Linked DNA regions of Anaeromyxobacter diazotrophicus. The protein of the gene in region 2 interacts with the protein of the main gene of each other region in a pairwise test. Links are inferred from orthologs where the notes say so. Each region holds a gene or a part of one and is shown on either strand. Other genes may lie near its edges.

Region 1 (3,661 bases), on a different replicon or contig from region 2:
ATCCCGGACCGGCCGCGCCGAGAGAAGAGAGACCGCGCCGGGCCGCTAGACGCGCTTGAAGCAGAGCACCGCGTTGGTGCCGCCGAAGCCGAAGCTGTTCGACATCACGGCGTCGACCCGCTTCTCCCGGGCCGTGTTCGGCACGACGTCCAGATCGCACTCGGGGTCCTGCTCCTCGACGTTGATGGTCGGGGGGATGACGCCCGTGTGCAGCGCCAGCACGCCGAAGACCGCCTCCACGCCGCCGGCCGCGCCGAGCAGGTGGCCGGTCATCGACTTCGTCGACGAGATGACGAGCCCGCGCTTGGCCCAGTCGCCGAAGACGCGCTTGATGGCCTGGCACTCGGCGATGTCGCCCTTGGGGGTCGAGGTGCCGTGCGTGTTCACGTAGCCGACCTGCTCCGGGGAGAGGCCGGCGTCCTGGAGCGCCATCCGCATCGCCCGCTGCCCGCCCTCGCCCTCCGGCGCGGGCTCGGTGATGTGGTGCGCGTCGGCGCTGGCGCCGTAGCCCGAGAGCTCGCAGTAGATGCGGGCGCCGCGCTTCCGCGCGTGCTCGTACTCCTCGATCACGAGCAGGCCGGAGCCCTCCCCGGCCACGAAGCCGTCGCGGGCCTTGTCGTACGGCCGGCTCGCCTTCTCCGGCGCGTCGTTCCGCTCCGAGAGGGCGCGGGCGGCGCAGAACCCGCCCACGCCGAGCGGGGTGATGGTCGCCTCGGCGCCGCCGGTCACCATCACGTCGGCCATGCCGCGCTCGATGAGCATGAGCGCGTCGCCGATGGAGTGGTTCGAGGTGGCGCAGGCGGAGACGGGCGAGTAGTTCGGCCCCTTGAGGCCGTACTTGAGGCTCACCTGGCCCGGGGCCAGGTTCACGATCAGCGAGGGGATGAAGAACGGGCTGACCCGCTTCACGCCCTTCTCGAGCAGGACCTTGTGCGTCTCCTCGATGGTGGAGAGCCCGCCCAGCCCCGCGCCGATGACGGCGCCCACGCGTTCCAGGTTCTCCTTCGCGAGGTCGAGGCCGGAGTCCTTCAGGGCCATCTCGGCGGCGGCCATGGTGAACTGGATGAAGCGGTCGTTCCGGCGCGCCTCCTTCTTCTCCATCCACTTCTCGGCCTCGAAGCCCTTCACCTCGCCCGCGATGCGGGTGGGGAAGGTCGAGGCGTCGAACTGCGTGATGGGCCCGATGCCGCTCTTGCCCGCCACGATGCCGCGCCAGGACTCCTCCACCCCGATGCCCACGGGGCTGACGATCCCGAGCCCGGTGACGACGACGCGCCGTCTCGACATGTTGCTCACCTCCTGCTCCTTCCCCACTGCATGAAGAGCTTCGACCGCCCCGGCCCACCTCGGGCGGGGCGGCGCGACCTGCCGCGGACGCCTACTTCTTGTGGGTGTTGATGTAGTTGACGGCGTCCTGGACGGTCTTGATGTTCTCGGCCTCCTCGTCGGGGATCTCGACCTCGAACTCCTCCTCCATCGCCATGACGAGCTCGACGATGTCGAGCGAGTCGGCGCCGAGGTCCTCGATGAAGCTGGAGGTGATCTTGATCTCCTCCTCCGAGACGCCCAGCTGCTCCGCGATGATGCCCTTGACCTTCGACTCCACGTTGGTTGCAGTCACGGTCGTTCCTTTCGTTGGGGACGCACTGTGGCCGGGGGATCCGGCTACATGTACATGCCGCCGTTCACCCGGACCACCTCTCCGGTCACGTACGACGCTCGGTCGCTCGCCAGCCAGGCCACGGCGTCGGCCACTTCCTTGGCCGTCCCGAGCCGCGCGAGCGGAATCATGTTCAGCATGCCGGTCTTCGCCGCCTCGGGCAGCCCGGCCGTCATGTCGGTGTCGATGAAGCCCGGCGCGACCGCGTTGACGCGGATGTTGCGGCTGGCGAGCTCGCGGGCCACCGACTTGGTCAGGCCGATGAGGCCGGCCTTGGTGGCGGCGTAGGCGGCCTGGCCGGCGTTGCCCATCTCGCCCACCACGCTGGTGAGGTTCACGATCGCGCCACCGCGGGCCTTCATCATGGGGCGGGTCGCGGCCCGGATGAGGTTGAAGGCGCCGGTGAGGTTCACGTCGAGCTGGCGCTGCCAGTCGTCGTCCTTCACCCGCATCACGAGCTGGTCCACCGCGATGCCTGCGTTGTTGACGAGCACGTGCAGGCCGCCGAAGGCGCCCACCACCTCGTCCACCGCCGCCGCGCAGGCGGCCGGGTCGGACACGTCGAACTTCAGGAGCTTCACCGCGGCCGCGCCCGCCTGCGTGCAGAGCGCCGCCGCCTCCTGGGCCGCGGCCTCGTTGCCGGCGTAGTTGAGCGCCACCTTCGCCTTGCCCTCGGCGAGCGCGATCGCGACCGCCCGGCCGATGCCGCGCGAGCCGCCGGTGACGAGCGCCGCCTTGCCGCCGAAGTCGTACATGCCGGTCATCCCTTCAGCACCGCGAGCGCCTTCTCCAGCGACGCGGGGTCCTCGACGTTCACCACCTCGACGCCCTTGGCGATGCGCTTCACGAGGCCGGAGAGCACCTTGCCCGGCCCCACCTCGACCATCCGCGTCACGCCCAGCCGGGCCAGCTCCTCGACGCACTCGAGCCAGCGCACCGGCGCCGACACCTGCTCGAGCAGCAGCGGGACGATCCGGCCCACCTCGCGGTTGGGCTTCGCCTCGACGTTCGTCACCACCGCCACCCGCGGCTCGCGCCAGGCCACGCCGCGCAGCACCGGCTCGAGCCGCGCCTTGACCGGCTCCATGAGCGCGCAGTGGAAGGGGGCGGACACGGCGAGCGGCAGCACGCGCTTCGCGCCGGCCGCCTTGAGCTCGGCGCCGGCCCGCTCCACCGCGGCCGCGGCGCCGGCGATGACGGTCTGGCCCGGGTCGTTGTAGTTGGCCGGCGAGCAGACGAGCCCGGTGGCCGCCTCGACCGACTCGCAGATGGCGCGCACGCGGCCCGGCTCGAGCCCGAGCACCGCCGCCATGGCGCCCTGCCCGGCCGGCACGGCCTCCTGCATGAAGGTGCCGCGGGCGCGCACCGCCTTCGCCGCCTCCGGCGCCGTGAGCGCGCCGGCCGCGACCAGCGCCGAGTACTCGCCGAGCGAGTGCCCCGCCACGAGGTCCGGGACCACCCCGTGCTCGGCCAGCACCGCCGCCGCCGCCGCCGAGACGGTGAGGATGGCGGGCTGGGTGTTGGCGGTGAGCTTGAGCTGCTCGTCGGGCCCCTCGAAGCAGAGCTGCGACAGCTTCTCCCCCAGCGCCGCGTCCACCTCGTCGAAGACGCGCCGCGCGGCCGGGAAGGCCTCGGCGAGCGCCTTGCCCATGCCCGCCGCCTGCGAGCCCTGCCCCGGGAAGATGAAGGCCAGCTTGCTCATCGGTCGCGCGCTCCTACCAGCGGATGAGGCCGGCGCCCCAGGCCATGCCGGCGCCGATGGCGGTGGTGAGGATGAGGTCGCCGGGCTTGAGCCAGCCGGCGCGGTTCGCCTCGTCGAGCGTCATGGGGAGGCTGGCGGACGAGGTGTTGCCGTACTTCTCGAGGTTCATCCAGCACTTCGACTCCGGGATCTCCAGCCGCTCCAGGGTCGAGTCGAGGATGCGCTTGTTGGCCTGGTGGGCGCAGACCCAGGTGACGTCGCTCGGCGAGAGCTCGCTCGCGGCGAGCGTCTCGCGGCAG
Region 2 (4,305 bases):
GCTCGTCGCGATGGTCGCGCCGGTCGAGATCATCGCGGCGGCCGCCTCGGCCGGCATGATCTTGTTCCACAGGGACTTGCAGAGAACTCGCGGATGCTCAGCCATCGTGACGGCCTCCTCGATGCTTGGAAAGGACGGGACTTCAGGGGCTTCGAGCCGGGTCAAACAGCAGCGCGGTGAAATGTCACAGTACCTCCATGACACACACGGTGTGAAGGGGGAATTCCCGTGATCGCGGTCAAGACGCGAGGTGTCGTTCGATCTCGCGCACGACCTCGGGGCCTGCCGCGTTGCGCCATGCGGCCGACGCCGAAGCCGCGGCCTCGTCCCGCCCAACCGCAGCGCCCGGCAGCGCGCCCTGCTGCTCGAGCCACTCGGCCGCGTTCTCGAGCGTCGCCTTCGAGAGCGACTCGCGCAGCGCGAGGCGGCCCGCGGCGTAGGCGGCGCGGCCGTGCTCCAGCGCGGCCTTCACCAGCGCGCGGCGATCGGCCGGCCCCTCGCCCGCCGGCGAGGCCAGGAGCACCTCGGCCGCCATGAGGTAGGCCTCGAGGTACGGGCGCAGGAGGTCGGCGAGGAACGCCAGCGTCTCCCGGTCCGGACCGGCGCGGAGCCGCTCGCCGTCCACCTCGAGCGCGCCGAGCCGCGCCAGGGCGACCACCGTCTCCGCGAACGTCTCCTCGAGCCGCGCGCCCACCCGGTACATGAACTCGAGCTTGAACAGGCGCGACAGCCAGTGCGTGCGCGCGAGCAGCTCGGCGCGGGTCGCGTCGCCGCCGCTCGCCCGCAGTGCGCCCGAGACCAGCGAGAGCGCCACGTACCGGTGCAGGACCGCGTTCTTGTGGTAGTCGAGCTGGGCGCGGCGCTCCTCCACCGCCTGGTAGATGACCTGGCCGGCGGCGCGCTCGACGCGGACGAGCCCCTCCTCCTCGAACCGCGCCACCGCGTCCGCGACCGGACCCGGCCGGCGCGGGTCGGCCTCGGCGTCGGCGAGGCCGCGCGCGAGCCGAGCCCCGTCGCGCGCCGCGACGGCGCGGAGCAGCGCCACCCGCCGGGCGAGCTCGTCGGCCGGGAGGCCGCGGCGCACGTGCGAGAGGAGCGCCGTCGCCAGGAGCCCGGAGGGCGTGACGGTGCTGGCGCGGTCGATCCCCCAGGCGATGCGGCTCGCGAGGCCCTGCACGAGCTGGCGCCGCGCCGCGCCCGCGTCCGCCGCGCCGGCGGCGAGGAGCCGCTCCCGGCCCTCCGGCCCGAGCCGCTCGGCGGCGAAGGCGCGCAAGGACACGGGCCGCTCGAACTGGACCGTGAGCCGGCCGTAGCGGCGGCCGAGCACCTTCCTGGCCTGGAGCAGCCCGCGGAAGCTCTCCCGGTCCTTCTCGCCGCCCGCCAGCTCGCGCGCGTAGCTCTTCGCCTCCATCAGCCGCTCGTAGTCGATGGCGACCGGGACGAACAGCACGTCGTCGGCGGCCTCCTCCAGCCAGGCGTCGACCTCCATCGAGACGAGCCCCGTCTTGGGGAAGAGCAGCTTGCCCGAGCGGCTGCGCCCGCCCTCCAGGTAGAACTCCTGCGGCACGCGCTGCCGGAGGAGGTGCTTCACGTAGGCGCGCAGGGTGGCGGTGTAGATGCGATCGCCTCGCATGCTGCGCCGGATGAAGAAGGCCCCGCCGCGCCGCGCCACCGCCCCGAACGGCCAGAACGAGAGGTTGAGGCCGGCGGCGATGTGCGGCGCGGTCATGCCGCGCTCGTAGAGCAGCCAGGACAGGACGAGGAAGTCGACGTAGCTCTTGTGGCTCGGGCAGAGCACGATGGGCGTCTCGCCGGCGGCGCGCTTCACGCGCGCCAGGCCCTCCTCGTCGACGTCGACCGCGTCGTACAGGCGCCCGAAGAGCCAGGCGAGGACGGGGCGCAGCAGCTCGACCAGCGCCGGCGCGTACCGGCTCGCGATCTCGTCGAGGTCGCGCTCGGCCTCGCGCTCCACCGCCGCGGGCGCGCGCCCGGTGCTGGCTGCCTCGGCCGCCAGCGCGGCCCGCAGCGCCCGGTCGCGCAGGACCTGCTCGCGGACGCGGCCGGGGCTCTTCAGCCGCGGGCCGACCACGGCCTCCACCGCCCGCGCCAGGTGGTGGTGGACGGCGCCGCGCACCTTGCGCCCCAGCACCGCGTCGCCCTCGGCGGCGCGCTCCGCCACGAACGCCGCCAGGTCGGAGGCGCGCCCGAGCCGCAGCACCGCGCGGCGGCGGTTGGCCGCGAAGCCGAGCGCGTTGGCGAGCCGGCTCGGCTGATCCGGGGTGCCGAACAGGATCTCCCCCAGCGTCGGCTTCAGCTTCTGCGGCCGGCGCGTCCACACGAGCAGCGCCGGGACGAGCTGGATGGGGCGGCCGAGCCGCCGCTGGAGCGCGACCAGCGCCGGGAACGGGTCCTCGCCGCGGGCGCCGCGCAGGAACACCAGCGAGGCGTCGCCGCCCTCGACGGCGGCCGCCAGCGCGGCCGGGCCTGACCGGACCCGAAACAGCCAGGAGAGGAAGCCGCCGAGGCCGAGCGCGGCGCGCAGCGGCGGCAGCCGGAGCTGCCGCAGGAGCCAGGCGAGATAGAGGAAGTTGAGCAGCCCGGCCGACCTCATCACGAAGACGAGGCTCCCCTGGCGCGCCAGGTCGGCGAGCTCGCGCCCGGCCTCGAGCGGCACCTGGACCGGCTTGAACCAGCGATCGAGGAGGCTGGCGCGGGCCGCGGGCCGTTCGGCGGCGAGCTGGGAGCTGGGCGGGTCGCGCACGCGTCGCATCCTACTCGGCGGCCTCGCCGAGTCGAGCCAGGCGCATGGTGCGGCGCGTCACGCGCGGCGCCGCGCGCGACGGGGCGCGGCGTCAGCCGCGCCGCTTCACGTGCCCCTCGCGATCGAGGTACCACGGCTCGACGAGCAGCGCCTCGACGGCGGGGCGGTGGCCCTTCACGTCGGCGCCGAGCTCCGCGAGCGCCTGCAGCACCTCGCCGCGGACGCGCGCGTTGTCCCGGTCCCGCTCGAGCAGCGCGAGGAGCGCCTCGCGCGTCCGCTCCGTCAGCGGCTGGCGCGCGAGGAGCCGCGCGGCGGAGATGCGGACGTCGTCCGCGAAGTCCTCGAGCAGCGGCAGCACCGCCTCCTCGAGCGAGGCCGCCGGCCCGGCGTGCTCGGTGAGGTCGCCGTGCTGCTCGGCCAGCCAGGAGAGGAGGACCAGCTTCTTCTCCGGGTCGCGCGTGTACTCGCCGCCGAGCCGCCGCAGGAGCTGGAGCGCGGTCTCGGCCACCTCCGCCGGCGAGGTGAGCGAGGTGAGCACCCGCAGCCCCCACGAGACGCCCGACTCCTGCGTCTCGAGGAACGCCTTCACCGGCGCGACGGCCTTCTCGCCGGCCTCGACCAGGATGAGGCGGACGTTCTCCTTCTCCTCGTCGTCGGTGATGCCCGGGTCGGCGCGGATGGTGAAGCGCTGGCACAGCACGCCCAGCGCCTCCGGCGTGCCGAGCTCGGCCAGCTGCTGGATGACCTTCTGGCGGTTCTCCGGCGGGCCGTACTTCTCCGTGACCTTCTGCGCCTGCTTGCGCAGGGCCCCGGGGCCGCTCTTGCGGCCGAAGATGTCGAGAAATCCCAAGGTGACGCCTCCCAGGCCTATCTACAACGAGATGCCGGCCCGCGGGTCGGCCTTGTAGAGCGCCTCGAGCGGCTTCACGGCCCGCTCGAGCGCCGGGGTGTGCTCCGGCAAGACGATGTTCACGGTGACGTACAGGTCGCCGCGGCTGTCGCCGCGCAGCGCCGGCAGGCCCTTGCCGCGCAGCCGGAGCTTCTTGCCGGTCTGCGAGCCGGCGGGCACGCGCAGGCGGACCGGGCCCTCGAAGGTGGGGAGCGTCACCTCGGCCCCGAGCGCCGCCTCCGGGACGGTCACCGGCAGGTCGAGGTACAGGTCCTTGCCCTCCCGGCGCACCCAGGGGTGGTGGCGCAGCTTGACACGCAGGTAGAGGTCCCCGTGGCGGCCGCCGTGGCGCCCCGGAGCGCCCTGGCCGGCGAGGCGGATGGTGGAGCCGTCGTCGACGCCCCGCGGGATCTTCACCCGGAGCGTCTTTCCGTCGAGGCGGACGTCGCGCTCGGCGCCCAGCACCGCGTCGCGCAGGTCGACCGTCAGCTCGGCCTCGGCGTGGGCGCCCTCCTGCGGGCCGACCGGCCGGCCGCGGCCGCGCCCGGCCCGGCCGCCGAACAGCTCCTCGAAGAGCGACCCGAAGTCGAAGTTGCCGTAGTCGCCGACCCGGACCTCCTGGAAGTCGCCGAAATCGGGCATGCCGCCGGCCGGA

Evidence for each region. The genes of interacting proteins can lie anywhere in the genome.
Region 1: the proteins of HWY08_RS14075 (region 2) and acpP interact in binary tests that used the Escherichia coli proteins (3 or more experiments, as listed by UniProt). The link is inferred for Anaeromyxobacter diazotrophicus from one-to-one orthologs.

Annotation. Positions count from the first base shown.
Region 1 is NZ_BJTG01000002.1:338,801-342,461, reverse strand. Bases 1-2,959 are described here. They hold acpP (acyl carrier protein), read right to left. Parts: upstream 1,622-2,959; coding sequence 1,379-1,621; downstream 1-1,378. Other genes in these bases: fabD (ACP S-malonyltransferase), read right to left, coding at 2,421-2,959; fabG (3-oxoacyl-[acyl-carrier-protein] reductase), read right to left, coding at 1,666-2,415; fabF (beta-ketoacyl-ACP synthase II), read right to left, coding at 46-1,287. In the rest of the region: more of fabD, read right to left, coding at 2,960-3,362; HWY08_RS04570 (beta-ketoacyl-ACP synthase III), read right to left, coding at 3,376-3,661. UniProt on the Escherichia coli protein: Carrier of the growing fatty acid chain in fatty acid biosynthesis.
Region 2 is NZ_BJTG01000006.1:254,956-259,260, forward strand. Bases 1-3,083 are described here. They hold HWY08_RS14075 (1-acyl-sn-glycerol-3-phosphate acyltransferase), read right to left. Parts: upstream 2,762-3,083; coding sequence 239-2,761; downstream 1-238. Other genes in these bases: scpC (succinyl-CoA:acetate CoA-transferase ScpC), read right to left, coding at 1-105; HWY08_RS14080 (HEAT repeat domain-containing protein), read right to left, coding at 2,853-3,083. Also shown: more of HWY08_RS14080, read right to left, coding at 3,084-3,611; HWY08_RS14085 (DnaJ C-terminal domain-containing protein), read right to left, coding at 3,633-4,305. UniProt on the Escherichia coli protein: Catalyzes the transfer of an acyl group from acyl-ACP to glycerol-3-phosphate (G3P) to form lysophosphatidic acid (LPA). This enzyme can utilize either acyl-CoA or acyl-ACP as the fatty acyl donor.